3 regions of the Streptococcus parauberis NCFD 2020 genome follow, and region 2 is predicted to be linked to each of the others. Evidence: predicted binding sites of a transcription regulator. Region 2 holds the regulator's gene; each other region holds the start of a gene.
The links. The regulator HrcA, encoded in region 2, represses chaperone genes, less so after heat shock. The targets are predictions, from matches to a motif close to TTAGCACTCNNNNNNNNNGAGTGCTAA.
Positions count from the first base shown of each region.

Region 1 (10,633 bases), 240 kb from region 2:
ATGTATCTGTTAATATTGAAGATATGAATATCCCAAATAGTAATCAAGATTTTGGATATGATTTTGATATGAAGAGACGTTAATCTATGGGATTTATTTTATATATTTTACTTAATATCATAAGACTATACACCTATTTGTTAGTTGGCTATGCTTTATTATCTTGGTTTCCAGGAGCATATGATACAACTTTAGGCCGTTTAATTCGTCAGTTAGTTGAACCACTAATTAAACCTTTTAAAAATCTGCCATTACAGTTTGCTGGAATGGACTTCACTATTTTAGTCGTAATTCTTGCCTTGAACTTTCTTAGTAGAATTTTAATCCAGATTTTTATATGATGGTCAATCTAAAAGATAAATACCAACATTTTCATCCCGAGGAATATTCGTTCATTGATAAAGTTAGTGAAATAATTAATCGAGTAGAAGATACTTATGTTATTAATATCACTGATTTTTTAAATCCAAGACAAATTGATATTCTAAAATCCTTGGTTGCCCCGACCGAATTACAAACATTTAGTTCCAATGATTATTATGGAACTGAATATGGCAGGGTGATCATTGCACCAGCTTATTACCAGTTTGATCAGAATGATTTTGAGTTAGATTTACTAGAAATTAATTATAATGCTAAATTCAATCAATTAAGGCATTCGCAAATTCTAGGTACTTTGATAAATGAATTAGGAATCAAGCGAGAGTCTATGGGAGATATCCTAGTAGAGGAAGGTTACGCTCAACTGATGATTAGTCATCATCTACTGAATTATTTTTTAGGAAATATTAGTAAAATTGGTAGAGCCAGTGTAACACTTAAAAAAATTCCAATCAATCAGCTAATTAAGGAAGCAAATGAAATGACTTCAACAGACATTTTGGTTTCAAGTTTGCGAATTGATCTGATTATGGCTTCAGTTATCAAAATATCCAGAAGTCAGGCGATGAAATTCATTGAATCTGAAAAAGTAAAAGTTAATTATCGTAAAGTAACTAGAACATCAGATAATCTTGCTCTAGGCGATATGATTAGTGTAAGAGGTTATGGTCGATTCAAAATCGAATCAGATAATGGTCTAAGTAAAAATGGGAAGATTAAATTAACAATCAGTAAAACGATGCGTAAATAAGGAGAAATAATGGCACTTACAGCACTTGAAATTAAAGATAAAACATTTAAAACAAAATTCCGTGGATATAGCGAGGAAGAAGTTAACGAGTTTTTAGATATCGTCGTAGACGATTATGAAGCACTTGTGAAAAAGAACCGTGAACACGAAGCAAAAATTAAAAATTTAGAAGAAAAACTTTCTTATTTTGATGAAATGAAAGAATCTTTAAGTCAATCAGTTATCTTAGCTCAAGAAACTGCTGAAAAAGTAAAAGCTACAGCAAATTCTGAGGCATCAAATCTTGTTAGCAAAGCAAATTATGATGCACAACATTTATTAGATGAGTCAAAAGCGAAATCAAACCAAATGTTGCGTGATGCTACAGATGAAGCAAAACGAGTTGCAGTAGAAACAGAAGAGTTGAAACGTCAAACTCGTGTCTTCCATCAACGTCTTATTTCTTCTATTGAAGCTCAATTGAACTTAGCCAATGCACCTGAATGGGATGAATTGTTGCAACCAACAGCAATCTATCTTCAAAATTCAGATGCTGCTTTTAAAGAAGTTGTGAAAGAAGTTCTTAACGAAGAAGTACCTGAAACTGAAGACAGTGCATCATTTGATGCAACACGCCAATTCACTCCAGAGGAAATGGAAGAATTACAACGTCGTGTTGATGAAAGTAATAAAGATTTGGAAGATGCAAATTTTGATCATTACAATAGTGAAGCAAGTGAACCTGCAATCAACCTTAATGAAACACAAACCTTTAAATTAAATATTGAAGAATAAGAAAAACACAGTTTAATTTACAATATTCACAGCAAGTAGAGGATGATGAGAGCTCTACATTCCCTAGTAAATTTAATTATCATTTTCTTTCTTCCTAACTGAACCAAGTAAGTTAGGAGGTCTGCTCACCTTACGAGCGAAAGAGGGAATAAGAAATTATTCTAAACTAAGGTGGTACCACGAGCTTTCGTCCTTTTACGGATGGAGCTCTTTTTATATTGTCAATAACATGAACTATGACTAAGGAGTTAAAAAAATGAAATTAAAAGAAACCTTAAATCTTGGAAGAACAGCTTTTCCAATGCGTGCTGGCCTTCCTAATAAAGAGCCTCAATGGCAAGAAGCTTGGTTCCAAGCTAATCTTTATAAAAAACGTCAAGAATTAAATGAAGGAAAACCAAGTTTTCATTTACATGATGGACCTCCCTATGCCAATGGAAATATTCACGTTGGCCATGCTTTAAATAAAATATCTAAGGACATCATTGTTCGTTCAAAATCTATGTCTGGCTTCCAAGCGCCATTTGTCCCAGGTTGGGATACTCATGGGTTACCAATTGAACAAGTTTTAGCTAAAAAAGGTGTAAAACGTAAAGAAATGGATTTGGCTGAATATTTGGAAATGTGTCGTACCTATGCACTCAGCCAAGTTGATAAACAGCGTGAAGATTTCAAACGCCTTGGAGTTTCTGCAGATTGGGAAAACCCTTATGTAACTTTGATGCCTCAATACGAAGCAGATCAAATTCGTGTATTTGGTGCGATGGCTGATAAGGGTTATATCTATCGCGGTGCGAAACCAGTCTATTGGTCATGGTCTTCAGAGTCAGCTTTGGCTGAAGCTGAGATTGAGTATCATGACATTGACTCAACGTCATTATATTACGCCAATAAGGTAAAAGATGGCAAGGGTAAATTAGATACAGATACTTATATCGTTGTTTGGACAACAACACCATTTACGGTTACAGCATCTCGTGGCCTTACTGTTGGTCCAGATATGGACTATGTACAAGTTAAACCTGCTGGAAGTGACTGTAAATATGTCGTAGCTGAAGGTTTACTTGAAAGTTTATCAAATAAATTTGGTTGGCCAGAATTTGAAGTCCTTAATAGCTTCAAAGGAAGTGAACTTGAATATATTGTGACTGAGCACCCATGGGATACAGAAGTTGATGAACTTGTTATTTTAGGTGACCACGTTACACTTGAAACAGGTACAGGTATTGTTCATACAGCACCTGGTTTTGGTGAAGATGACTACAATGTTGGTAGTAAATATAAATTAGAAGTTGCTGTTACTGTTGATGAGCGCGGCATCATGATGGAAAATGCAGGACCAGATTTCCAAGGCCAATTTTATGATAAAGTGACACCGATTGTTAAAGAAAAGCTTGGCGACTTATTATTAGCTAGTGAAGTTATAAATCACTCATACCCATTTGACTGGCGTACTAAAAAACCAATCATTTGGCGTGCTGTTCCACAATGGTTTGCTTCAGTATCAGATTTCAGACAAGAAATCTTGGATGAAATTGAAAAAGTTAACTTCCATCCTTCATGGGGTAAAACGCGTCTTTATAATATGATCCGTGACCGTGGCGATTGGGTAATCTCACGTCAACGTGCATGGGGTGTCCCTCTACCAATCTTCTATGCTGAGGATGGCACAGCTATTATGACAAAAGAAGTAACTGACCATATTGCCAATCTTTTTGAACAAGAAGGTTCAATCATCTGGTGGAAGAAAGAAGCAAAAGAATTACTACCTGAAGGCTTTACTCATCCAGGTTCACCAAATGGTGAGTTTACAAAAGAAACAGATATCATGGATGTTTGGTTTGATTCAGGTTCATCTTGGAATGGTGTAATGAATGCTCGTGGACACTTAGACTACCCAGCAGATCTTTATTTAGAAGGATCAGACCAGTACCGAGGATGGTTTAATTCATCATTAATCACATCAGTTGCTGTTAATGGTCATGCCCCATATAAAGAAGTCTTATCACAAGGTTTTGTCCTTGATGGTAAGGGTGAAAAAATGTCTAAATCAAAAGGTAATACAATCTTACCTAGTGATGTGACTAAACAATATGGTGCAGAAATTCTGCGTTTATGGGTTACTTCAGTTGACACCGATAATGACGTCCGTGTATCTATGGATATTCTAGGACAAGTATCAGAAACATATCGTAAAATCAGAAATACGCTACGTTTCTTGATTGCTAATACGTCTGATTTCAATCCAAATACTGATGCTGTAGCTTATGAAAATCTTTCTGCAGTTGATAAATATATGACAATCAAATTTAACAAATTAGTTGAATTAATCAATACTTCATATGCATCATACGATTTCATGGCAATCTACAAAGCAGTTGTTAACTTTGTGACAATTGATTTATCAGCCTTTTATTTAGATTTTGCTAAAGACGTTGTATATATTGAAGGAGCTAATAGCCCTGAACGCCGTCGCATGCAAACAGTATTCTATGATATTTTGGTTAAAATTACTAAACTATTAACACCAATTTTACCTCATACAGCTGAGGAAATCTGGTCCTATTTAGAATTTGAAAGTGAAGAATTTGTACAGTTATCAGAGTTACCTCTAGCTGAAAGCTATGAAGGTGAAGAGGATATTTTATCTGCATGGGAAGCTTTCATGACTCTACGTACACAAGCTCAAAAAGCTTTAGAAGAAGCTCGTAATGAGAAAATTATCGGTAAATCTCTTGAAGCACACTTGACAGTCTATGCTAGTCCGCATGTCAAAACATTATTAACAGCTTTAGATAGTGATATTGCACTATTAATGATTGTATCTCAATTGACAGTTGCTGATTTAGAAGAAGCGCCTGAAAATGCAATAGCATTTGATGGTGTTGCATTTACTGTAGAACATGCAGTAGGTGAAGTGTGTGAGCGTTCTCGCCGCGTTGATCCGACAACTAGAATGCGTCCTTATGGAGCATTTGTCTGTGATGCAAGTGCAAAAATAATTGAAGAAAATTTCCCAGAGGCAGTAGCTGAAGGATTTGAAACTAAATAAAAAATCTGACCGAAAGGTCAGATTTTTTTGTTTGTTAGTGATAAAGAAAAACTAACCTGGATGGGCTAGTTTTCTTCTTTGATTGGGAATGAGATTTCAATTAAATTATTGGTATGAACCATTTTTGTTTTCCCTTTAATGATAAGAGATTGATCGATGCGACGTTTTAAGAAAAATTCACGGATTGCTTCTAATTCTTCATCTTTAATTGCGCGATATTTATTAGTGATTAATAGTTCGTAATGTTTTGGTGCTTTTGTGAAAACGACATCTGTGTTACCTGCCGAGTAAACTTCAACCAATTTAGCATCTGTATTTGTTAGTTGATTGGTTACCAGTTCAGGATGACTCCCTGTTGTATTAATAAGTCTCATAATTATCTCCTCTTTATCAATCACTATACATCAATAAATTAATAGTTATTAAGAATGGTGTTGTTTTTGCCATTCAGTTATTGCCCATTTATGACTGCCGCGTTTTAAGTTGGCAATTGCTTCCTCGATTGGGAACCAAGCTAGTTTGTTAAAGTCTTCCAAGGGATCTCCTTGAATACTATAAGAAGTTACTTCATACAAGTAAGCTGGATTATAGTAATAGGTATCTCTATGACGTGAGTAAAAATACTCGTCTGCTTGGCCATAGTAATATCCAATCTCAGCTGAGAATCCGAGCTCCTCAATCAATTCTCGCTCTAAAGCAGTTAAGTGATTCTCACCTTCCTCAATTTCTCCACCAGGAAGAAACCAAGCCCCGTTGGGTGCCTGTACTAAGATGACCTCTGTTTTATCACTGTTTGGAATAACTGCATAAACTCCATACCGAGATTTGTAGTTTTTTTCTTCAATTTTTTCGCCGAATTTTGGAACTGTCATAGCCGTCCCTCCTATTTATATTATACTAAAAAAATGAAGATAGCGCTTTATTTTTTTTCATAATATGTGAAAATTTTCATCAAAAAAGTGATAATAATCATTATTATCACTTTTCAAATTAATTTTCGTAAGACTTGGTTTGATCTTCCACAGGGGAATTAGATTTTTTTGCTGATTTAATAATGATATTTCCATTACTAGTCATCATTGCTTTAAGCTCTTTTTCACTAGGATTTTCCAAGTAGAAATCAGTAATAGCATCTTCAATGTAATCTTGAATAGTTCTTCTTAATGGACGAGCACCCATTTTTGGATTATAACCAAGATCGACTAATTTCTCTTTAACTTTATTGGTCACATCAAGGTGAAGGCCATTTTGAGAGAGGCGATTGTTGACATCTTCTAACATCAAATCAACAATATGTAATAGATTATCTTTGCTTAATGTTTGGAATTCAATAATACCATCAAAACGGTTCATAAATTCTGGATTAAAGAAATTTGTTAATTGTCCCAGAACTGAACTTGTTCGTCCTTCGCGGGCTGCCCCAAATCCGACAGAGGCTTCATTAGTACTTGTCCCGGCATTAGAAGTCATAATGATGATGGTATCTTTAAAGCTAACTGTCCGGCCTTGCCCATCAGTCAAACGACCATCGTCTAAAACTTGAAGGAACATGTGCATAACATCAGGGTGAGCTTTTTCAATTTCATCCAGCAAAATGAGTGAATAAGGATTGCGACGGACTTTTTCCGTTAATTGACCGGCTTCCTCATATCCGACATAGCCAGGAGGGGCACCAACCAACTTAGCAACGGCATGTTTTTCCATGTACTCTGACATATCAAAACGAATCATATTATCGGCTGTGCCAAAAAGTTCAATTGCTAATTGCTTAGATAACTCAGTTTTCCCTACACCTGTAGGACCCACGAATAAGAATGAACCGATTGGTCGATTTGGCGTACCTAGACCGACCCGGTTACGACGAATAGCTTTAGCAATTTTATCAACAGCATCGTCTTGACCAATGACATGACTCTTCAAGTCTTCAGCCAGGTGAATCAATTGTGATTGTTCTTTTTCTTTCAAATCACCCACAGGGATATTGGTTTTGTCCTCTAAGATACCTTCAATTGTTTTCTCAGTAATGATTGGGGTATCTTCTTCATCAACTTTTTGCTTTTGTAACTCTTTATATTTGATAATTTGGTCGCGGAAATAAGCTGCGCGCTCATAGTCTTCATCTCGTGTAGCCTGCGCTTTTAAATTTTCGGCTTCGACAAGACGTTGATCTATTTCTTTTGGATCAACAAAAGTTAACGTCAAGTTCAATTTTGAGCCGGCTTCATCGAGTAAGTCAATTGCTTTGTCTGGAAGGAAGCGATCTTGAATATATCGATTAGAAAGTGTCGCAGCAGCAATGATAGCATCATCTGTATACTTAACATGATGATAATCTTCGTACTTAGTCTGGATCCCTTTTAAGATGGTAATTGTTTCTTCAACAGAAGGCTCATCAACCTTAACAGGTTGCATACGTCGTTCTAAGGCGGCATCTTTCTCAATAATTCGATACTCATTAAGTGTAGTAGCACCAACTAACTGTAATTCACCACGAGCAAGAGCAGGTTTTAAGATATTTCCAGCGTCCATGTTGCCATCACCTGCATTACCGGCTCCAACAATTTCGTGAATTTCATCAATGAATAAGATAACATCTTGACGGTTTCTTATTTCTTCCATCAGTTTTTGCATTCGTTCTTCAAATTGACCACGGATTCCAGTTCCTTGGACTAAACTAACAACATCTAAACGAATCACTTGTTTACCTTGAAGTTTATATGGGACATCACTGTCCACAATTTTTTGAGCTAAACCTTCAACGACAGCAGTTTTACCAACACCGGGTTCGCCAATTAGAACTGGATTATTCTTTGTACGACGATTGAGAATTTCAATGACACGTGTAATCTCTTCGTCACGACCTATAACAGGGTCAATACCTCCTTTACGGGCAATTTCCGTAACATTGATACCAAACTCTTCTAGTAAGCCTTTAGGCTGTTGAGTAGCTTGTGCATTTTGATTACGAGAGCCCTGTTGGTTAGGAATTTTCCCATTATTTCCACCGTTTCCACCTGCCTGAGTTGGAGGAGTATTAGGTAGATTTCCGAAAGATCGAAAGTTATTCAAATCACCGAAAAAGTCATCAAAGAATGGATTCATTGGGTCTTGTTTTTTTTCTGAACGCGAACCAATTCCCCCTAATATTGAATTATTCGCATCCGTTTTCATTATTTGATAGCAATTTTGACATAAATCAATTTGCTTTTGTTTCCCATTAACATTGGTATATAAATGGATTGAAGCTTCATTTAATTGACAATTCTGACAGAGCATAGCATACCTCCAATGCATTTCTATCGACCATCTTGATTTATAGTCAAACATGGTCAAACTTTATAACCATATTATAGCACCCTATTTTTGGAAATCAAGTAAAAAGTTCGAATTTTTAGCACTCTCCAGAATAGAGTGATAATCACAATATTTTCGAGAAAAAACAACAATTTACCACACATAACAAAGGAAAAGATTGAGAAATTTGTCTCTTTTAGTGTTTGTTTAGGGCAAATTATGTTAAAATAATATGGAAAACTAAGGAATAGGAGAACAGAAATGGAATCACATTTAGTGAGAATCATCAACCGCTTAGAATTAATGGTTAATGACGGTGGCAACTTAAAAAGAAATTTTGAACGTGATGGCGTAGTAGTTGCTGAAGTAGCATTTGCAAATGATGTTGAAACTGGACCAGTTTTTACATTACGTGATGTTGAAGCTCGTGAATCATATTCATTTGATAGTATTGATTTAATTGCAATGGAAATTTACGATTTATTATATTAATATTAATCTTTAAAAAAAACTTGCCCAGGCAGGTTTTTTATTTTAGTTTCTATTGTATTTTTATACATAAAGTGTTATAATTATTTCGTTGTTTTAAAAAATCGATATGTTTGGAGTATAAATATGAATTTTTCTTTTTTGCCACATTACTGGGGCTACTTTAATTACGGTGTCTTAGTCACCATTTTTATTTCAATTGCTGTAGTGTTTTTTGGCACCATATTAGGCATAATTATTACATTTTTGAAGAGAAGTTCTATTCTTCCCTTGAAATGGCTTGCCTCTTTCTATGTTTGGATTTTCCGAGGGACACCAATGGTCGTTCAAATTATGATTGCCTTTGCTTGGATGCACTTTAATCAAATGCCTATTATAGATTTTGGTGTTCTAAACCTTGATTTTTCACGACTCTTACCTGGGATTATTATTATTTCATTGAATAGCGGAGCATATATTTCCGAAATAGTCAGAGCTGGGATTGAGGCCGTACCGGCTGGCCAGTTAGAAGCAGCATACTCTTTAGGCATTCGCCCTAAAAATGCGATGCGGTTTGTTATATTACCTCAAGCTTTTAAGAATATCCTTCCAGCATTAGGCAATGAGTTTATTACAATAATAAAAGATAGTGCACTCTTGCAAACAATTGGTGTTATGGAATTATGGAATGGTGCCCAATCGGTTGTTACGTCAACGTATCAGCCAATTACACCTTTATTGTTTGGAGCATTTTATTACTTGATGGTTACGACTGTAATGTCACAACTATTACATTTATTAGAAAAGAAGATGGGACAGGGAGTTAAAAGTTTATGAGTCAAGAACTATTGAAAATTGAAGCCTTACATAAGTCTTTTGGTCAGCATCATGTTTTAAAGGGAATCGACTTAACAATTGAGCAAGGAGAGGTTTTAGTCATTATTGGACCGTCTGGATCTGGTAAGTCAACATTATTAAGGACGATGAACTTATTAGAAACACCAAGCAAAGGAAAAGTAACCTTTGAGGGTACTGACATTACGGATAAGGAAAATGATATTTTTAAAATGCGTGAAAAAATGGGAATGGTCTTTCAACAGTTTAACCTCTTTCCCAACATGACCGTTTTAGACAATATTACTCTCTCACCAATCAAAACTAAAAAGGTCAGTAAAATGATAGCTGAAGAAAAGGCTTATCACCTTTTGGAAAAAGTTGGTCTCGCTGATAAGGCTACAAGTTATCCAGATTCTCTTTCAGGTGGGCAAAAGCAAAGGATTGCGATAGCTCGAAGCTTGGCGATGGACCCCGATATGCTTTTATTTGATGAACCAACATCTGCCTTAGATCCTGAAATGGTGGGTGAGGTTTTAACTGTTATGAAAGAACTCGCTCTTGCCGGAATGACAATGGCTATTGTTACACATGAAATGGGTTTTGCCAAGGAAGTTGCAGACCGAGTTATCTTTATGGATGATGGTATGATTGTCGAAGAAGGCAAGCCTGAAGAAATTTTTGACCACCCAAGCCAAGCAAGAACCGTTGATTTCTTGAGTAAAATACTTTAATTAAGTTGGAGAAATCCAACTTTTTTATTAACTCTATTTAATTTTTTAGTGAAAAGGATTACATTATAATTTTCTTATGTTATAATTGGAAGATATTAAAGGGAGAATAGTGTGAAATTATTACAAGCAGAAATTGGGAAAAAGTATCTTATCAAGTCTATTAATCTTCCTGATTCATTTAAAAAACATTTGTCACATTTAGGCTTGTTGCCTGACAAACAGATTATGCTCATTTCAAAGACTAATAATAGTGCTATCGTAATGTTATCAGATCAGAGACTAGCATTTGATAAAAGTATTTTAGATAATATTGATGTTGAACTACATCAAACGACCTCAAATGCT
Region 1 is NZ_AEUT02000001.1:950,800-961,432, reverse strand. Features, by position in the region: gene SPB_RS04820 (cell division protein SepF) at 1-83, shown strand, start outside; gene SPB_RS04815 (YggT family protein) at 87-341, shown strand; gene SPB_RS04810 (YlmH family RNA-binding protein) at 341-1,132, shown strand; gene SPB_RS04805 (DivIVA domain-containing protein) at 1,142-1,906, shown strand; gene ileS (isoleucine--tRNA ligase) at 2,163-4,958, shown strand; gene SPB_RS04795 (DUF1827 family protein) at 5,024-5,332, opposite strand; gene SPB_RS04790 (NUDIX hydrolase) at 5,381-5,830, opposite strand; gene SPB_RS04785 (ATP-dependent Clp protease ATP-binding subunit) at 5,949-8,234, opposite strand; gene SPB_RS04780 (DUF1797 family protein) at 8,514-8,744, shown strand; gene SPB_RS04775 (amino acid ABC transporter permease) at 8,868-9,557, shown strand; gene SPB_RS04770 (amino acid ABC transporter ATP-binding protein) at 9,554-10,288, shown strand; gene SPB_RS04765 (ferrous iron transport protein A) at 10,400-10,633, shown strand, end outside.
Region 1: a site for HrcA is predicted at 8,350-8,376, ahead of SPB_RS04785 (ATP-dependent Clp protease ATP-binding subunit). Genes of this name have one in related genera too.

Region 2 (10,633 bases):
AATAATCTTGATGTTCTCTATGATAGTAAAATTATCTTTTAACTCAATAACTTGGTCTGTATTTTTAATATTTATAGAATAGTTGTATCCACGCATTTTAGTTGCTGGAATTTGTCCAATGATTGCCATGGTAGTACCACCTTTTTCTTAATATAATAGGAATTATAGCACTTTTGTAACTGTTGTCAACTAAATAAATTCTTTTATAAATATATTTTCTATTAAAAAAACACACCTAGAATCCTTATTAAATAAAGGATTTTAATGGTGTTGTTTTTTTAAGCAACATAAAATTGTCTTATCTTTTATTGGTTGCTATAATCATTATAGAGGAAGAGTGTGGTGATTTGGTGTCAATTGAGTGACAATTTTCATCTTTAATGTTGTAGTTGTCATCTGCTTGAAATGAATTAACGTATAAGAAGGAATTGGCTAGAATTGTACGGCTTTTTGTGGTAAAATTTAACAAATATTAGGAGGTGCTTCATATGAAAGCTATAATCACAGTTGTTGGTAAAGACAGTAAAGGAATTGTTGCAGGTGTTTCTGGTAAGATTGCTGAACTTGGTTTAAATATTGATGATATTTCGCAAACTGTCCTAGATGACTATTTTACAATGATGGCCTTGGTTTCAAGTCCAGATAAGCAAGACTTCACGGTCTTACGTCAAGTTTTTAAAGATTATGGTGATAGTTTACAAGTGAAGATTAACATCCAAAGTACAGCTATTTTTGACGCTATGCATAATTTATAAGGAGCCCTAAATGGATATCAAACAAGTTCGAGAAACTATCGACATGATTGAAGAGCAGCATTTTGATATTAGGACAATTACAATGGGGATTTCACTCCTTGATTGTATTGATCCTGATATTGACCGTGCAGCTGAAAAAATTTACAATAAAGTAGTGACTAAGGCAGCTAATTTAGTTGCTGTCGGGGATGCAATTGCTGCGGAATTAGGTATTCCAATTGTCAACAAACGCATTTCTGTTACACCTATTGCCTTAATTGGAGCAGCAACTAATGCGACGGACTATTTGCCGCTTGCCAAGGCTTTAGATAAAGCCGCGCATGAAATTGGTGTTGACTTTATCGGTGGTTTCTCAGCTCTAGTTCAAAAGGGCTACCAAAAGGGTGATGAGATTTTAATTAATTCTATTCCTAAAGCACTCGCTGAGACCCAAAAAGTCTGTTCCTCAGTAAACATTGGTTCCACTAAATCTGGAATTAATATGACAGCGGTAGCTGATATGGGCCGTATCATTAAAGAAACTGCTCAACTTTCTGACTTAGGTGCAGCCAAACTGGTCGTCTTTGCTAATGCTGTTGAGGATAATCCTTTTATGGCGGGTGCTTTTCATGGTGTTGGTGAAGCAGATGTCGTGATTAATGTCGGTGTTTCGGGTCCTGGTGTGGTCAAGCGTGCCTTGGAAAAAGTGCGTGGTGAAAGCTTCGATGTGTTGGCAGAAACAGTTAAGAAGACAGCTTTCAAAATTACTCGGATTGGTCAATTGGTTGGTCAAATGGCCAGTGAGCGTCTAGGCGTTAAGTTTGGGATTGTTGATTTGTCTCTTGCTCCAACACCAGCTGTTGGTGACTCTGTGGCGCGCGTGCTCGAAGAGATGGGTCTTGAAATGGTTGGGACTCATGGGACGACTGCTGCGCTTGCCTTACTAAATGATGCCGTAAAAAAAGGTGGTGTAATGGCCTGCAACCAGGTCGGAGGTCTGTCAGGTGCCTTCATACCAGTCTCTGAGGATGAGGGGATGATTGCAGCTGTACAGAATGGATCTCTGAACCTGGAGAAATTAGAAGCCATGACGGCGATTTGTTCAGTAGGTTTAGATATGATTGCTATTCCTGAGGATACACCTTATCAAACGATTGCTGCCATGATTGCTGACGAAGCAGCCATTGGTGTTATTAATCAAAAAACAACAGCTGTTCGGATTATTCCTAAGGGTAAAGTTGGAGAAATGATTGAGTTTGGAGGTCTATTAGGAGCAGCTCCTGTAATGTCCGTTAACGAGAACTCATCAGCAGACTTTATTGCCCGTGGCGGACAAATCCCGGCACCAATCCATAGTTTTAAAAATTAAATCGAAGACACTTGCTTTTGCAGGTGTTTTTTTTGATGATGCTTAAAAATTCAGTTAGCCTAATCAAATAACTTTGATTAATTGTCTGAAAGCCCTATTTAATGCTATAATATTAAAGAGAATCTGGAGGTTACTATGACAAAAACAAGATTATATATTGCTCGCCACGGGAAAACAATGTTTAATACAATTGGTCGTGCCCAAGGTTGGAGCGACACACCATTAACAAAAAAAGGTGAAGAAGGTATTAGAGAACTAGGATTGGGCTTAAAAGATGCGGCTATTCCTTTTCAAGCGGCTTTTTCAAGTGACTCTGGCAGAACTATGCAGACGATGGAGATTGTTTTACGTGAGTCAGAAAATGAGTTTCTACCTTATACTAAAGACAAACGTATCCGTGAGTGGTGCTTTGGTAGTTTAGATGGTGCCTATGACTCAGAATTGTTCCTTGGTGTTCTACCACGGACAAAAGCCTTTGAAGGCAAGGAAAATATGTCAGAAGTTCCTTATTCAGAATTAGCTCAAAGTATTGTCGAAGTGGATACAGCAAATTGGGCTGAACCATGGGAAGTATTGAGTAAACGGATTTATGAAGGTTTTGAAGCAATTGCTTTAGCCATTCAAAATGGTGGTGGTGGGAATGCCATTGTTGTTAGTCACGGAATGACCATTGGGACCTTCATGTGGTTGATTGATCCAAACCGACAAAAACAATACATTGATAATGGTAGTATCACAGTAGTCGATTTTGAGGACGGCAAATTTACCATTAATACAGTCGGAGATATGTCCTACCGTCTGCGTGGTCGTCAAATGATAGAAGAATTAAATGAAAAATAAAAACTTAGTCCTATTAGCAGGAAAAATCCTTGTTGTTTTCTTGTTCTTAAGTGGTCTGTACCTCTTTATTAGAGAAGATAATCCTAATCAGACCGTACGTCAGAACAAAGTTAATTTAACCAAAGATAAAAAGCATACAACAAGTAACAAGAAAATTACTGGGCTACCTAAGGTGTCGCCGAAAGACTGGGAACTAGTCCTAGTTAATAGGGACCATCCGACAGAGGAAATGAATCCGACAGTTGCTGATTTTAATGGCATTCAGTTAGACTCACGAATTGTTGAGGATGCGGCCGGATTTCTAGCAGCTGCGCAAGCCATTGACCCCGAAGAACATGTCATTTCAGGATACCGAAGTGTCGATACCCAAGCGCAACTTTATCAGTCTTACATCGATCAAGAGAAGGCGAATAACCCATACTTAACCGATACTGAGGCTGAAAAGTTAGTACAAACCTATTCCCAACCAGCTGGGGCCAGTGAACATATGACTGGTTTAGCCATGGATATGGGGACTTCCAATTATCTGAATCAAAGTCATGCTGAGACAGTTAAACAAATTGTTGCTCTTGCTGCTGACTATGGCTTTGTTCTGCGTTTTCCTGAAGGGAAAGAGAACATCACAGGTGTTGGTTATGAGGATTGGCATTACCGTTATGTGGGAAAAGCATCTGCTAAGTACATGGCTAGGCATAAGCTGACGCTAGAAGAATACATTACCTTATTGAAGGAGAATCAATGAGATCACGTTTAAAATTAAATTCATTTTTAATCTTGCTCTTTTTCTTTATCTTTGCCATGATCATGCCTTTAATCATGAATGCTAAGATACCTAATTCCAGTCAATTAATCAAGGTGCCTTATTCAGAGAAGGTTTTTATTGATGATGTTGCTAAGGAAGTTAAACCCTATGCCAAAGCCTATGGAGTTCGTCCTTCAATTATCATTGGTCAAATTTTAATTGATAGCCAAGGTGGCCAAAGTATCTTATCAGCAAAATATCATAATCTCTTTTCAATGTTGGCAAAACCTGGTGATAATTACGTTATTTTAGAGACGACAAAACCTGTGTTAAATAATCCGACAACCACAAAATTAAAATTTGCAACTTATCCAAGTTGGAAAGAATCTATTGCGGATTACTTTGCGAGTTTAAGTCAGGGACAGGTTTGGGACCAGCAACTATATCGTGAATTAGCTACTTTTGAAGGTTATAAATTGCCTGCTCAGTCTTTGGAAAAATACATCTATTCTTATGATAACAATTATGCTGCAAAACTGATTAAAGTTATTGAAGAAAAAGATTTAACAAAATATGATTAAGGGGATTAGCACTCTAAAAAAAGAGTGCTAATTTTTTGTGTTTTTCTCTTGACAAGGTTCATTTTAAGAGTATAATAGAAATATAAGTTAGCAGTCTAGATAGTAGAGTGCTAATGTAAAAAGGGGGATTGTTAATGATAACAGAACGTCAAAATGAAATTCTTAATCTAATTGTTGACCTCTTTACTCAAACACATGAACCTGTTGGGTCAAAAGCGCTCCAAGCCAGTATCGAATCAAGCAGTGCAACTATTAGGAACGAGATGGCTAAACTAGAAAAAATGGGATTACTTGAAAAAGCTCATACTTCTAGCGGACGCATGCCGAGTCCAGCTGGCTTTAAATTTTTTGTAGAGCATTCTTTGAGTCTTGATAGCATTGACGAACATGATGTTTATCAGATGGTTAAAGCTTTTGATTTCGAAGCTTTCAATTTAGAGGATATCTTAAAAAAAGCCAGTCAGGTTCTAGCAGAAATTACGGGTTACAGCGTAGCCATTCTTGATGTGGAACCGGCACGACAAAAATTGACGGGGTTTGACATCGTTCAATTGTCGACGCATGATGCTTTAGCTGTTTTAAACTTAGATGACTCCAAAGCACTAACTGTTCAGTTTGCAATTCCGAAAAATTTCTTGGCGCGTGATTTGCTCAAGTTAAAAGAAATTGTTGACGAACGGCTGACGGGTCGGGATTTGTTAGATGTGCATTATAAGCTAAGGACTGAAATCCCTCAAGTTCTACAGAAATATTTCATAATTACGGATAATGTTTCCGACTTATTTGATTATATTTTCAGTAGTCTTTTTCAGGAAACGATTTTTGTTTCTGGGAAGGTAAATGCTCTTGGGTATGCGGGAATTGAAACCTATCAATTCTTAGATAGTGAACAAGCTCTAGCAATTTCAATCAGGCAGGGGATGGCAGAGAATGAAATGGCTACTGTTCAGGTAGCTGATAGTAGTGAACCTGCTTTAGCCGATTTAAGTTTACTTACTTACAAATTCTTAATTCCTTATAGAGGGTTTGGTTTACTCAGCTTGATTGGTCCAATTGACATGAATTATCGTCGGAATGTCAGCTTAATTAATGTTGTTGGACGGATATTAGCTATGAAGTTGCGAGACTACTACCGTTATCTTAATAGTAACCACTATGAAGTTAATGAATTTTAATAGATACAGATATGAAAAGAGGTGCTTGAATTGTCAAAACATACAAATGATGACATCAAAAACGAAGAACTGAACGAAGAACTGAATGAGGATTTAAATCAAACAACTGAAGAAGTTGTTGACACTGATCAAACAGTTGAGGAAGTTCCTGAAGAGGAAAAAGCTCCTGAAAAAAGTGAGCTTGACTTAGCTAAGGAACGGGCTGAGGAATTTGAAAATAAATACCTTCGGGCTCATGCCGAAATGCAAAATATCCAACGTCGAGCTACTGAAGAACGCCAAACGATTCAACGTTATCGTTCGCAAGACCTTGCTAAAAAAATCTTGCCAAGTCTAGATAACTTAGAACGTGCACTGGCTGTTGAAGGCTTGACAGAAGATGTTAAAAAAGGTATAGAAATGGTTCAAGAAAGTCTACTTAATGCCCTTAAAGAAGAAGGCATTGAAGAAGTCCCTGTTGAAACATTTGACCACAACTTGCATATGGCTATTCAAACTATGCCATCCGATGATGACCATCCAGCTGATTCTATTGCTCAAGTTTTTCAAAAGGGTTATAAACTCCACGAACGCTTGTTAAGACCAGCAATGGTAGTAGTTTACAACTAGGATGCAAAGGGCGTTAGAAATCTGGAAGAAAATAGGAAATCTATAGAAAATACTGATTTCCTATATGATTTATCCAATCTCACTAAGATTTCAGCCTGTGCTCAGCTAATTAATATAAAATCGAAATTATTATTTCGACCGCCAAGTCGTTAAACTAGACAAGTATTAGAAAAAAGTAAAGAGGTATAAATTATGTCTAAAATTATTGGTATTGACTTAGGTACAACTAACTCAGCTGTAGCAGTACTTGAAGGTACTGAATCAAAAATTATTGCAAACCCAGAAGGAAATCGTACAACACCCTCAGTAGTATCATTTAAAAATGGTGAAATCATCGTTGGTGATGCTGCAAAACGTCAAGCAGTGACAAATCCAGAAACAGTAATTTCTATTAAATCTAAAATGGGTACTTCTGAAAAAGTTTCTGCAAATGGTAAAGAATACACTCCACAAGAAATTTCAGCAATGATTCTTCAATACCTTAAAGGTTATGCTGAAGACTATCTTGGTGAAAAAGTAGAAAAAGCCGTTATCACTGTACCTGCTTACTTTAACGACGCACAACGTCAAGCTACCAAAGATGCTGGTAAAATTGCTGGTTTAGAAGTTGAACGTATTGTTAACGAACCTACAGCAGCAGCTTTAGCATATGGTATGGATAAAACTGATAAAGAAGAAAAAATCTTAGTATTTGACCTTGGTGGTGGTACTTTTGACGTATCAATTCTTGAATTAGGTGATGGTGTCTTTGATGTACTAGCTACTGCAGGTGATAACAAACTTGGTGGGGATGACTTTGACCAAAAAATTATTGATTTCTTAGTAGAAGAATTCAAAAAAGAAAACGGCATTGACCTTTCACAAGATAAAATGGCATTACAACGTTTGAAAGATGCTGCTGAAAAAGCTAAAAAAGATCTTTCAGGTGTTACTCAAACACAAATTAGCTTGCCATTTATTACTGCTGGTAGCGCTGGCCCGCTTCACTTAGAAATGAGTATGTCTCGTGCGAAATTCGATGATCTTACACGTGACTTAGTAGAACGTACTAAAACACCAGTTCGTCGTGCATTATCAGATGCTGGTCTTTCATTATCGGAAATTGATGAAGTTATCTTAGTTGGTGGTTCAACCCGTATCCCAGCTGTTGTTGATGCTGTTAAATCTGAAACTGGTAAAGAACCAAATAAATCAGTTAACCCTGATGAAGTTGTAGCGATGGGTGCTGCAATTCAAGGTGCTGTTATCACTGGTGATGTTAAAGATGTCGTACTCTTAGATGTAACTCCATTATCACTTGGTATTGAAACAATGGGTGGTGTATTTACTAAACTAATTGATCGTAACACAACCATTCCAACTTCTAAATCACAAGTCTTCTCAACAGCAGCAGATAACCAACCAGCTGTTGATATCCATGTACTTCAAGGTGAACGCCCAATGGCAGCAGATAACAAAACACTTGGTCGATTCCAATTGACTGATATTCCAGCTGCACCACGCGGAATCCCTCAAATTGAAGTAACTTTTGATATTGACAAAAATGGTATTGTTTCTGTTAAAGCAAAAGACCTAGGTACTCAAAAAGAACAACATATCGTTATTAAATCAAATGATGGTTTGAGTGAAGATGAAATCGATCGTATGATGAAAGATGCTGAAGCTAATGCTGAAGCAGATGCGAAACGCAAAGAAGAAGTTGACCTTAAAAACGAAGTTGACCAAGCTATTTTCGCAACTGAAAAAACAATTAAAGAAACCGAAGGCAAAGGATTCGACACAGAACGCGATGCTGCTCAATCAGCTCTTGATGAATTAAAAGCTGCTCAAGAATCAGGTAACCTTGAAGAAATGAAAGCTAAACTTGAAGCATTAAATGAAAAAGCTCAAGCATTAGCAGTTAAGATGTATGAACAAGCTGCAGCAGCCCAACAAGCAGCTCAAGGTGCTGAAGGCGCTCAATCTACAGACCAAGCTTCAAATGGTGATGATGTTGTAGATGGTGAATTCACGGAAAAATAAAACAGTCCTGTGGACTGTTTTATCCCACGGGCCTAGAAATAGGAAGCGAGGGGCAAACACTAGTTCAATTCAACGAACGATAGTAGTATTCCAAAAAGGCGGGGCGCCTCGCCCCGTCTGTTTTGGCTACTATAGGTCAACTAAAAAGAAATCTTTCTATCATTATTGGATTTCTTGGCAACCATAATAAAAGGCTATCAAATGATTTGTGTGAAATTTGAAGTAGTCTATAACATAGAGAGGAAATTAACCTGCCTTAAGGACTTAGTCATCGAAGGGAGGAAACTAAATATATGAATAATACTGAATTTTATGAACGTCTTGGGGTATCAAAAGATGCTTCCTCGGATGAAATAAAAAAAGCTTATCGAAAAATGTCTAAAAAATATCATCCAGACATTAACAAAGAAGCCGGAGCTGAACAAAAATACAAAGATGTTCAAGAAGCTTATGAAACATTAAGTGATTCGCAAAAACGAGCTGCCTATGATCAATATGGTGCAGCTGGTGCGCAAGGCGGCTTTGGAGGACAAGGCGGTTTTGGTGGCGGTTTTGATGGGGCTGGCTTTGGTGGCTTTGAAGATATCTTTTCAAGTTTCTTCGGCGGCGGCGGTGGCATGCGTAATCCTAATGCGCCTCGACAAGGTGATGACCTTCAATACCGTGTCAATCTAAGTTTCGAGGAAGCTGTTTTTGGTGCCGAAAAAGAGGTTACTTATAACCGTGAGTCAAGTTGTTCAACATGTAATGGTTCTGGAGCTAAACCAGGTACAAGTCCTGTAACCTGTGGACGCTGTCATGGTGCAGGTGTTATCAATGTGGACACACAGACACCACTTGGTATGATGCGTCGCCAAGTTACATGTGATGTCTGCCACGGAACAGGTAAAGAAATCAAAGAACCATGTCAAACTTGTCACGGAACAGGTCATGAAAAAGAAGTACATAAAGTTTCTGTCAAAATTCCTGCAGGAGTTGAAACTGGTCAACAAATCCGCCTTCAAGGACAAGGTGAAGCTGGAACAAATGGTGGGCCTTATGGCGATCTTTTTGTTATTTTAAATGTATTGCCAAGCAAACAGTTTGAACGAAATGGCTCTACAATCTATTACACAATGAACATCAGCTTTGTTCAGGCCGCTCTGGGAGCAAATGTTGATATCCCGACAGTGCACGGAGAGGTAGAAATGTCTATCCCAGCAGGAACACAAACAGGTAAAGTCTTTAGACTCAAAGGCAAGGGGGCTCCAAAACTTCGCGGAGCTGGCCAAGGTGATCAACATGTAACCATTAATGTTGTGACACCGACAAAATTAAATGATCAACAAAAAGAAGCATTGGAAGCCTTCGCCGCAGCAAGTGGTGAAAGTATTTCACGCCCTAAGAAAAAGGGTTTCTTTGATAAAATGAAAGATGTCATTGAGGATATTTAAAAAAGATAGAGTGCTAACTCTCTATCTTTTTTTGTATGGAAATAGCAAAGATTTCAGAATAATATTTATATTTTTCTTGCATGATTTCTTCAAGTAGTGTAAAATACATTTAAATAGTTTGATAATCAAATTATTTGAGTATAAAATAATTTGTGTATTAGAAAGTGAGAAGTCATGAATTATCAGCATATTCTTTTTGAAATTGATGAAGATACAGCCTACCTTACATTTAATCGAGTGGAGGTAGCCAATGGATTTAATATCCCCATGTGTCAAGAAATTTTAGATGCGCTAGCAATTGTCAAAAAAAAACAAGCAGTTCGTTTTCTTGTTATCCAAGCTGAGGGGAAAATCTTTTCAGTTGGTGGTGACTTGGTGCAAATGCAAGAAGCAGTCGAGCAGGATGATGTTAATTCTTTAGTGAAAATAGCTGAGCTTGTTCAAGATATCTCTTATGAGATTAAGCAATTACCCAAGCCTGTTATCTTAGCTGCGGATGGGGCAGTAGCTGGTGCAGCATTCAATATTGCTTTAGCTGTTGATTTTTGTCTGGCAAGCACTAATACCAAATTTGTCCAAGCTTTTGTAAATGTTGCCTTAGCTCCTGATGCTGGAGGCTTATACTTGTTAACTAGAGCTGTTGGCGTCAATAAAGCAACTCATTTGGTGATGACAGGTGAAAGCGTTACTGCTGAAAAAGCCTTTGATTATGGCTTTGTCTATAAAGCTGTAGAGCCTGAAAAACTAAATAGAGCATTGGAACAATTGCTAAAACGACTTAGAAGAGGATCTTCTAATTCTTATGCAGCAATGAAAGGGTTGATTTGGCAAAGTAATTTCTCAGATTGGGATGCTTATGCTAAACAAGAATTGCAAAGCCAAAAAGACCTAGCCTTTAAGGAAGATTTTAAAGAAGGTGTTATAGCCTATGCTGAAAGAAGAAGACCTAACTTTATGGGGCAATAAGTAACTCATCTTGCAAAATACTTTGGTGTTTGATATAATTTGACTATCAAAGCTTATTTGCTGGGAGGTGTAGAATTGGAATACAATAAAATCAATGATTACTTAGTCGACGTCTTTAATAGGATTTTAGTAATTGAAGAAATTAGTTTAAAGACTAGTCAA
Region 2 is NZ_AEUT02000001.1:1,194,968-1,205,600, reverse strand. Features, by position in the region: gene SPB_RS06035 (hypothetical protein) at 1-129, opposite strand, end outside; gene SPB_RS06030 (ACT domain-containing protein) at 489-755, shown strand; gene SPB_RS06025 (PFL family protein) at 766-2,103, shown strand; gene SPB_RS06020 (histidine phosphatase family protein) at 2,239-2,943, shown strand; gene SPB_RS06015 (M15 family metallopeptidase) at 2,933-3,685, shown strand; gene SPB_RS06010 (glycoside hydrolase family 73 protein) at 3,682-4,266, shown strand; gene hrcA (heat-inducible transcriptional repressor HrcA) at 4,401-5,441, shown strand; gene grpE (nucleotide exchange factor GrpE) at 5,472-6,050, shown strand; gene dnaK (molecular chaperone DnaK) at 6,243-8,072, shown strand; gene dnaJ (molecular chaperone DnaJ) at 8,366-9,505, shown strand; gene fabM (trans-2-decenoyl-ACP isomerase) at 9,680-10,471, shown strand; gene fabT (fatty acid biosynthesis transcriptional regulator FabT) at 10,547-10,633, shown strand, end outside.

Region 3 (10,633 bases), 880 kb from region 2:
TTTGAATAATATTAGTTGTTGTAGTTGTTTTAGTCCCATCTTGGCCAAGAATAATTACATCGGTGACAACTGGTTTTGTGACATCAATACTATATTCAGTTATAGCTGGTGCAATCATCTCTGTCGTTGTTGTTGGCATTATCCCCATCACAATAACAGTTTCTGTAGGCTCAATCCGTTGGACTGTAGACACGCCATTTACTGTAGTTGTAATCAATTTACCATCAGTTCCTTGAGTCTGTACTGCTTGGTAACCTTCAGGCTGAGTATCATCAGATACATAACGAATAGGACTAGCAATGACCGTTTCTGTAACAACTGAATCACCAACTGCAGCAGCTGTAACATCTGGACTAAGTGTTGTAGCTGTCGAAGTATCTGTTAGGGTAATTGTTGCAGCTTTCTCAACTACTTTAGTGGTTATTGCAGGCGCCTCAGCGACGAGGGATGGGGTGGTTGCTACAGTAACGTCTGCAACAGTTTCATCAGCGGCTATCATTTGTGTTGTTAGCATAACACCTAATTAAACACTTCCTACTCCAAGAAGCGTTTTTCTAATGCTAAAAATTTGTTTTTTATCCCTAAACATGGCGGTCTCTCTCCATTTTTAATTTTTCTATTTATTCACTTTGATTGTAGCACATAGCACTACCCTTTACAAAATAATTTAAAAATAAAATTAAAAAGAAGTCGCATTGTGCAACTTCTTTTATTATAGTAATAAATTCTTATTAGATACTACATCATTCCACCCATCATATTAGGGTCCATTCCACCTGGCATAGCTGGCCCAGCTGGCTCTGGTTTAGTAGCTACAACTGCTTCAGTAGTAAGAATAAGACTGGCCACTGATGCTGCATTTTGTAATGCAGAACGTGTTACTTTAACTGGATCAATAATTCCTGTCTCAATCATATCAACCCATTCACCATTGGCAGCATTGAAACCAGTTCCTTTAGGACTGTTTTTCAAACGATCGATGACAACTGACCCCTCATAACCTGCATTATAAGCAATTTGACGAACTGGTTCTTCAAGGGCACGAAGGACAATGTTACGACCAGTCGCATTATCACCTTCAAGTTCTAGAGCTTGAACTTTCTCAATCACTGAAATAAAGGCAGTTCCTCCACCAGCTACGATCCCTTCTTCAACAGCAGCACGAGTAGCATTCAAAGCATCTTCAATGCGGAGCTTCATTTCTTTCAACTCAGTTTCTGTCGCAGCACCAACCTTGATAACTGCCACACCACCCGCTAACTTAGCTAGACGTTCTTGCAATTTCTCACGGTCGAACTCAGACGTTGTTGTTTCTAATTGGGATTTAATTAGGCCAACACGATTGGCAATAGCATCCGCACCGCCAGAACCTTCAACAATAACTGTTGAATCTTTATCCACAGAGATTTTAGCTGCTTGGCCTAGCGCTGCTATTGTCGCATCCTTAAGCTCTAAACCAAGCTCTTCAGTAATCACAGTTCCACCTGTTAGAATGGCAATATCCTCTAACATAGCCTTACGACGGTCGCCAAATCCTGGTGCTTTAACGGCAACAACATTAAATGTTCCGCGAATTTTATTTAAAACTAATGTTGGTAAGGCTTCACCATCAACATCATCAGCAATAATCAATAATGGGCGGTTTGTTTTTAAGACTTCTTCTAAGAGTGGAAGAATTTCTTGAATGTTTGATACTTTTTTATCAGTGATCAAAATAAATGGATTTTCTAAGTCAGCAACCATTTTTTCGTTGTCTGTTACCATGTATTGAGAAAGGTAACCACGGTCAAACTGCATTCCTTCAACTACTTCTAGCTCAGTTTCCATTCCACGTGATTCTTCAATAGTGATGACACCATCATTGCCAACACGTTCCATGGCTTCGGAAATGTACTCTCCAACTTTTTCTGAACGTGAAGAAACAGCCGCAACTTGCGCAATGGCTTCTTTTCCTGTAACTGGTTGGGCAATTACTTTTAGTTCTTCGACAGCTGTCGCTGCAGCTAATTCAATCCCACGTCGAATACCAATTGGATTGGCACCTGCAGTAACATTCTTTAGTCCTTCACGAACAATTGCTTGAGTCAATACAGTTGCAGTTGTTGTTCCATCACCAGCAATATCATTGGTTTTTGAAGCAACTTCTGACACTAGTTTTGCTCCCATATTTTCAAAATGATCTTCTAACTCAATTTCTTTAGCAATTGTAACCCCATCATTAGTGATCAATGGTGATCCAAATGCCTTCTCAAGAACTACATTACGACCTTTAGGGCCTAATGTAACTTTGACAGTGTCAGCTAAAATATCGACACCTCTGACCATTGCTGCACGCGCATCTGCTGAGAATTTAATATCTTTTGACATAATTATCCTTCTTTCTTATCCTTATCTATACTGTATATTAGTCAATAATGGCTAAAATATCTGATTCACGAATAACAGTTACAGTCTCCTCATCGAGGATAACATCCAAACCAGGATTCTCAACTAAAACTTTGTCACCAACTTTGACAACTGGAGGAACTAAATCACCTGTAATGGTACGCAATCCTGTCTCACTAACAGCAAGAACCGTAGCTTTTTTAGTTGATTCTTTATGAGCTCCAGCAAGAACAAAGCCGCCAACAGTTTGTTCTTTTTCTTCTTCAAATTTCACGACCACGCGGTCACCTAAAGGTTTTATCATGTGTATGCCTCCTATTAATTACTAGAAATTTAGCACTCTCTTATAGATAGTGCTAACTTACTCTATTATTTTATCACTTGGTCAAAAATAGTCAAGAAAAAAATACTTAGTTATAAAGCAAAAATTTCAATAGTTTAAATATTTTGGTTTTTCCAACTAGACAAAAAGACTGAGTGTCATCCTCAGCCTTTTATTTATTCTATGTCAAATTTTAATTTGCCATGGGACATTCCTATTTTCAACTGGTGTCCACTAGATAAGTCGCCAGAAAGAATCAATTCTGACAGTTTATCTTCAATATGCGTTTGTATCGTTCTTCGGAGTGGTCTTGCCCCCATCTCCACATCATAGCCTTCCTCTGAGAGATAGTTGAGGGCCGATGGTTGAATTTTCAGACTAACGCCTTTTTCCGCCAAATTAGTAACTAATGGTTTAACCATAATCATCACTACTTCTTTCATATCCTCTTGACTGAGGCTATGGAAGACTACCTTCTCATCTATCCTGTTAATGAATTCTGGTCTGTAGGATTTCTTCAATTCTTCCAAAATTCGTTTTTCCATGGCTTGGTGGTCTTGAGAAATATCTTTGGCACCAAAACCAACTGTTTTATCATCACGTAAGGCCGTCGCGCCCAAGTTACTAGTCATAATAATAATGGTGTTTGAGAAATCAACGCGACGCCCGCGACTGTCTGTTAACATCCCATCATCTAGAACTTGCAATAGGACATTAAAGATATCCGGATGGGCTTTTTCAACTTCATCAAATAGTAGAACAGAATAAGGTTTATTTCTAACCTTTTCTGTCAGTTCGCCACCTTCTTCATAGCCGACATAGCCTGGAGGTGCCCCATTTAATCGACTAGCTGCAAATTTTTCCATATACTCGGACATATCGAATCGAATTAGTGCTGACTCATCATCAAAGAGAACTTCTGCTAAAGCTTTTGCTAATTCTGTTTTACCAACTCCCGTTGGCCCTAAGAACATGAATGAACCAATAGGTCGTCTGCCTGTTCTAATTCCTGACTGATTGCGACGAATTGCCCGTGATATTGCTGATACAGCATCTTCTTGACCAATCACACGCTTATGCAATTCTTTTTCCAAGTTAAGATATTTTTTGCTATCTGCTTGGGTTAGTTTTTCAACAGGAATTCCTGATAACTTGCTTAGTGTAGACATGATATTATCTTCAGTCACTAGTGTAGGCTTTGCAGATTTGTTATTAACTTGAGCTTTCAATAGTTTTGAAACTGTTTTGAAATCCTTCTCTAGAATAGCTTGATCAATTGGTGTTAAGATGGAAGCTTTTTCTTTTTTGACTAACCCTTGAACCGTTGCACTTGCTTCATCTAATAAGTCAATGGCTGAATCAGGAAGATTTTTACTGGTTAAATAGCGATGAGCTACCTTAACAGCCGTCTTGACCGCTTGGTCTGAAATTGAAACATTATGGAAACGTTCATAAGATCCTTTTAGTCCTAACAAAATTTGATAAGCATCTTCCAAATTTGGTTCTTCGATAAGCACTTTCGCAAAACGACGAGATAAAGCTGCATCTTTTTCAATATGTTTTTGATACTCTTCTTGTGTTGTCGCACCTACCATATGGAGCGTTCCACGTGATAAAGCAGGTTTTAAAATATTTGCTGCATCTAAAGTACTGTCAATCCCACTACCAGAACCCATGATTGTATGTAGTTCATCAACAAAAAGAATAATCTGACCATCCGTCTCAATATCGTCGATGATTTGATTCATTCTTTCTTCGAAGTCCCCACGGAAACGTGTACCCGCAACAACACTCATCATATCTAATTCCAAGACCCGCATATCTTGCAATTCATAAGGAATTGATCCATTGGCAATCCGTTGAGCTAGTCCATAAGCTAAGGCTGTCTTACCAACACCAGCATCTCCAACTAGTACAGGATTGTTCTTGGTTTTACGACTGAGAACCTGAATCATCCGTGTGATTTCTTTATCTCTGCCGATAACTGGTTCTAATAATCCTTGGTTGGCCATTTCCGTTAGGTCTCTGGTGAAATCTGACAAGTCTCCAGCTGTACTAGCCGGCTTCATCATGTCAGAAAAAGATCCAGCACCTTTGGCTTTTTTAGGTTTTCGTAACTCATGAATAGCTTTAATTGTTTCTTTACTATATGCCGCCTGTATTTCAATAGCTTTTCTGAGATCAGCAAGCTTTGGTTGTCCTTGTCCATCATCCTTAATTTTGAAGCCAGCCATCTCTAAGAGTCGGGCAGCCATAATATCTGGATTTAACAAAATTGCAAAAAGAACATGCTCTGAACCTACTTCAGAAGCATTTGTAACCAAACTTATCATTTCAGAAAACTTAAGAATATTGGTTAAAGTCTTGGACTGACCTAAGAAATGTACTTCTTTAATATCATCTTGAGGACTTTTTCCCACGGCCAAAATTGCAGCTGCTTCATATTCTTCTTCTGAAATTTTATTATTAAATTCACTAAAAACTAATCCTGCTAGGGAACCTTCTTCTTTCACCATTGCTAAGAGAATATGCCAGGTCTCCAAATGCGAACTGCCAAAGCGAGCTGCTTGGTACTGGGCCTGTTTAAATATCTCTTGCATCTTTATTGAGTAATCAATCATTAATGCTTCCCTTTCTATCAATACGACGTAACAAACGATATAACATCTTTGCACGGATGCTTGGAGCATCTTCACCTAATACATCGTCCGTCGCCATAGCAAGAACAATGTTTCCTTCTCGCTCAGTAATAAGATTTTCATCAAAAAGCATTTGAATCGAATCTGTAAACACTTGTTGGCTAACGCGTTCACCAAGCATTGCATTCATGGAACCAATTAATTGGTGCTTATCTGAAAAATGCACCTTGGCAATACGAATATAACCGCCGCCACCGCGTTTGCTCTCTACTTCATAACCACGACTTTCAGTAAAGCGCGTTTTGATGACATAATTTATCTGACTAGGTACAACCTGAAAAGAGTCAGCTAATAAAGACCGTTTAATTTCTGCAATCCCAGATTGCTCCAGAAGTTCTTTGATATACTCTTCAATACTATCCGATGTGTTTTTACTTGGCATAATCTCACTCCCTTAATTAATACTTACTCATTCACAAGGTTGTTTCCCTATTTGACTAAAACTGACTTTAATTATAACAAATTGCTATCCTTAAAAGCAAATGGAAATATCTGACTATATTAAACAAAAAAATGAGCACCAGAAGGTACTCATCATTTATGCATGTTTAATTGTAAATTACAATTTAACGATGTTTACTGCTTGAGGGCCACGTTGACCTTCTTCAACATCAAATTCCACTTTTTGTCCTTCATCTAAAGATTTGAAACCATTAGATTGGATAGCTGAAAAATGTGCGAAGACATCTTGCCCGTTTTCAGTTGAAATAAAACCGAAACCTTTTTCAGCGTTAAACCATTTAACTGTACCTTGTGCCATAATCATCTACTTCCTTTCCATAAATTCTTGTGTAAAAATAGAGAGAAACGATGATGTGGAACACATATACTAACTCACAAACTAATTTACTAGTCAAGTGTATCAAACTGTTATAGTAAAGTCAAGAAAAAACATTAAAAGCGCTTTTAAAATAAAGTGAATAGAAAACGCTTTTTTATTTTGCTAGAGTTTTTTCTTGAGTTAATTTATTTTCTAGGCTAAAATGTGTCATAAAGAGATTAAATTTGTTTTATTTTAAAAACAAGTTATCATCTAAAATATATTATAGTTATAAGGAACAGAAGCTTGTTTCTAGGGAGTACAAATATTGACAGAGTCAAATATTATTAGTCGTGTTCAAGAAATGCGTCAAAAATACCTTTACGATAAAATGGAAACAGCTGACTGCGGAGATTTCACTTGCAAAGATCTTAAAAAAGCTAAGAAAATCAAGAAAAAATTGATTGGCTTAGAAAAAGAGCGTTGTCACAAACTGATTGAGCATGAGGATATTTCATTAATTGATCAAAAGATTGCTTTGTTAAAAGAAGAATTCCGCAAAGAAAGTAACTCTAAACAAGGTCAGGACACCCCTTAATATGTCAATTCCAATACTGGTCATTACCTTCCTCCTTTCGCTCATTTTATCAAATGTGATCAATCGGATTTTTCCACAAATCCCCCTACCTGCCATTCAGCTCTTTTTCGGAATCCTGTTTGGCATTTTTAATAAAGGTCACCATTTAATCATTGATCCAGAAATCTTCTTAGCCTTTGTCATTGCCCCCCTTAACTTTCGAGAAGGTCAGGAAAGTGATGTCAAAAGCTTTATCCGTTCAAGAGGTTTAGTTCTCTATTTAATCTTACCTGCTGTCATGATTAGCACAATTGTTATGGGTTATGGTATCAAAACCTTACTTCCGGTCGAATTACCATTAGCCCTCTGTTTTGCCATGGGAGCGGCCCTAGCGCCAACCGATGCCGTAGCCTTCCTATCCTTGGCCAAACGCTTCAAATTCCCCAATCGGATAAAAAACACCTTAACTTCTGAGGGTTTGTTGAATGATGCTAGTGCACTTGTTGCTTTTCAGTTTGCACTAACAGCCTTGGTCACAGGCTATTTTTCCCTAGCCGATGCAGGCTTAAATCTACTTTTTTCAATTTTGGGTGGAATTGTTATTGGTTTAATCTTTGCTCTACTCAACAGAATCTTTCTGTCGGTGCTTGAAAAATTTGATGCAGCAGACGTGACTGGTGCGCTTCTGTTAGAATTAACTCTCCCATTTGTCGTTTACTTCATTGCACACATGCTTCATGTCTCAGGTATCATTGCCGTCGTTGTAGCCGGTGTGATGCAAGCAAATCGGATAAAAAAAGTTACCCTCTTTGATGCGCAAGTTGACCGCGTCACAAATATTATCTGGGAAACCATTAATTTTATACTAAATGGTTTAGTCTTCATTATTTTTGGCGTCGAACTAACCCAATTTACTGGGCCCCTTTTAGCTAGTCCAAGTTATAGCAATGTCTACCTACTTTTTATCGTGGTTATTTTGACAGCTTTCCTATTCCTTATAAGATACCTAACAATTATCATTTACTTCTTTTTCAGAAGTCGTAAGTACCACAAAGCTTTTAAAAAATACTTACCTACTGTTAATCTTCTGACTTTTTCAGGAGTTAAAGGGAGTGTTTCTTTAGCCATTATCCTTTTAATTCCGCAGATTGATACTTACAAAAATTCATTGACTTTGTTTACAGTCGGTGCAATTACATTGCTTAGTTTTTTGATTGGCTTACTGGTTCTACCCCACTTAGCGCCTGTTGCTCGGTCGACAGAGAACTATTTAACTAAGATTGATATTTTAACGTCAGTTGTCAAAAAATTAGAGACAGAAGGACAAAAAGCTCAAGCAAATCAAGCTGGATTATACTATGTCTTAGATGCCTATAACCGTCGGATTGAGAATCTAATCTTGGAACAAGAGCCAAATAATGTCAAGGAGGAATTAGCTGAGTTACAACTGCTGATGCTTGCTATTGAAAATGAAGGACTAGAACACGCCTTTCGCCACAAAGATATTACAATTTTTGAGTATCGGATTTATCAAACCTACCTAAAATCAATGGAACGTCAAGTTAACCGAAGTTTTATCTCAAGTTTTAATTATTCCTTTACCATTTTGCTCCGTGTTATTCGACATGTCATTCATGAGATGTGGTCTGTCGGTAGCGACTTGAAATCGAGTTTGACCAGTTTACAAAAAGCTAGAATCCGTTTATCTGAAGAAAATCGGGACCATTTGACGGATTTATATTTAGCTAATATAGAATTAATCCTCGAATCACTGGAAGACTTAGAAGGCTTTTACAATTCGTCATTAGTTAATTTTTTACAGAATCAAAGGATTCAAAATGCTGAATTGATGAAGTCTGGACTTTTTGTTGAGCGGGTGATTGCTAACTTTATCCCAGATTCTAGCGGTGAACGGATTCATGGTTACTATCTGGAACGACAAACGATTCATGAATTTGAAGTTGCTGGTCATATCACAGCTAGAGAAGCACAACAACTTCGTGATGAAGTTAATGAATTAGAAAGCTATTCTCTGCGTGATAATTCACCAAACTTTGTCTACGATATCATAAATTATCGACACCAATTGAAGTAACTTGAAGTTACTTCTTTTTTGATGAGCAAATCTTTTGTTTTATTACTAATTAGTGATAATATATAGGTAGAAAAATGATTTGTTATATTAGGAGGTATTATATGACTCAAACAAACTTACTTGGCATCCATCATGTTACGGCGATGACCAATAGTGCTGAAGCAAATTATCGTTTTGTGACGGAAATTTTAGGAATGCGTCTGGTCAAAAAGACTGTTAATCAGGATGATATTCATACTTATCATACATTCTTCGCAGACGACATGGGTTCAGCTGGGACAGATATGACTTTCTTTGATTTTCCCAATAATCCAAAGGGCGTCCGTGGTACAAACGGAATTACCCGGATTGGACTTCGAGTGCCAAATGACGCAGCACTAGATTATTACTTAAATCGTTTTAACCAGTTTGGAGTCAAACATGATGGTATCATCGACCTATTTGGTCATAAAGCTCTCCCATTTGAAGAAGAAGATGGCCAACGCTATCAATTAGTTTCTGATCAACACAATTCGGGAGTTCCTGCTGGTCAACCTTGGAAGAATGGTCCCGTACCTTCGGATAAAGCAATCTACGGCTTAGGACCAATTGAAATCACGGTTTCTTACTTTGATGACTTCAAAAACTATTTAATCCAAGTCTATGGAATGCGTATCCTGGAAGGTGAATCAGATTACGCTATCTTAGAAGTTGCCAAAGGTGGACATGGCGGGCAAGTTATCTTACGTCACAAGGAAAGTGACCAACAAGAAATGCAAGGTTATGGTTTGGTCCATCACGTGGCCTTCCGACTTGCTGACCAAGAAGCTATCAAACATTGGGCCGAAAAATATAATGCCTTGGGTATCATGAGCTCAGGACTAGTTGATCGCTTCTATTTCCAAGCCCTCTATTCGCGAATTGGTCATATATTACTTGAGCTTTCTACTGATGGACCAGGCTTCATGACAGATGAACCCTATGAAACTTTAGGCGAAGCCTTATCACTTCCGCCATTTTTAGAACCAAAACGTCATTTTATTGAAGCGGCCATTAGACCCTTTGATACTAAAAGATCCTAAGGAGGCAAAGGATGCCCACAATCACATCAATTCACCATATTAGTGCCATGGTTGGCGACGTTAACAAAAACATCCACTTTTACAGAGACTTGCTCGGCCTAAAACTGGTCAAACAGACCGTCAATTTTGACGACCCTAGCCACTACCACCTCTATTACAGTAGCCCCCATAACCACCAAGGTTTGCTAACTTTTTTCCCTTTAGGAAATAGCAAAGCTGGTCAAATCGGTAGTGGACAAGTCGGACGTATTGCTCTCAGCGTTCCCAAAAATGCATTAGATTTTTGGCGTCAAAAATTGAAGAAGGCTAACATTGCTTTCCAAGAAAGCCAATGGGGAACGAAGCCTGCCTTGTTCTTTAGTGACCTTGATAACCTAGATATAGCCCTAGTAGCAACAAGCGACAAGAGTCAGAATCCATCAATCACCGGACTCCACGGTTCCTATTTACTCTCTTCTAACTATAAAGCTAGTCAAGAATTTCTCCAAAAAAACTTGGGGCTTGCACCTGCTTTTGAAGACGGTTTAACAATATCATTCACCTTTAAAAGTGATTCTGAACAGGAAATCATTATTCCCAAGGTTAATTATCAACGAGGAGAAATGGGACCAGGAACCGTTCACCATATTGCTTGGCTGGTCAATGATTTAGAAGAGCTGAAAGCAAAACAAACGCAACTAACCGACCAAGGTTTCAATGTCACTGTTATCCGTGACCGCAAATATTTCCAATCC
Region 3 is NZ_AEUT02000001.1:2,074,206-2,084,838, reverse strand. Features, by position in the region: gene SPB_RS11560 (hypothetical protein) at 1-514, opposite strand, end outside; gene groL (chaperonin GroEL) at 739-2,367, opposite strand; gene groES (co-chaperone GroES) at 2,405-2,689, opposite strand; gene SPB_RS10500 (ATP-dependent Clp protease ATP-binding subunit) at 2,884-5,328, opposite strand; gene SPB_RS10495 (CtsR family transcriptional regulator) at 5,321-5,788, opposite strand; gene SPB_RS10490 (cold-shock protein) at 5,966-6,166, opposite strand; gene SPB_RS10485 (hypothetical protein) at 6,495-6,764, shown strand; gene SPB_RS10480 (cation:proton antiporter) at 6,766-8,838, shown strand; gene SPB_RS10475 (VOC family protein) at 8,940-9,899, shown strand; gene SPB_RS10470 (VOC family protein) at 9,911-10,633, shown strand, end outside.
Region 3: a site for HrcA is predicted at 2,719-2,745, ahead of groES (co-chaperone GroES). Genes of this name have one in related genera too.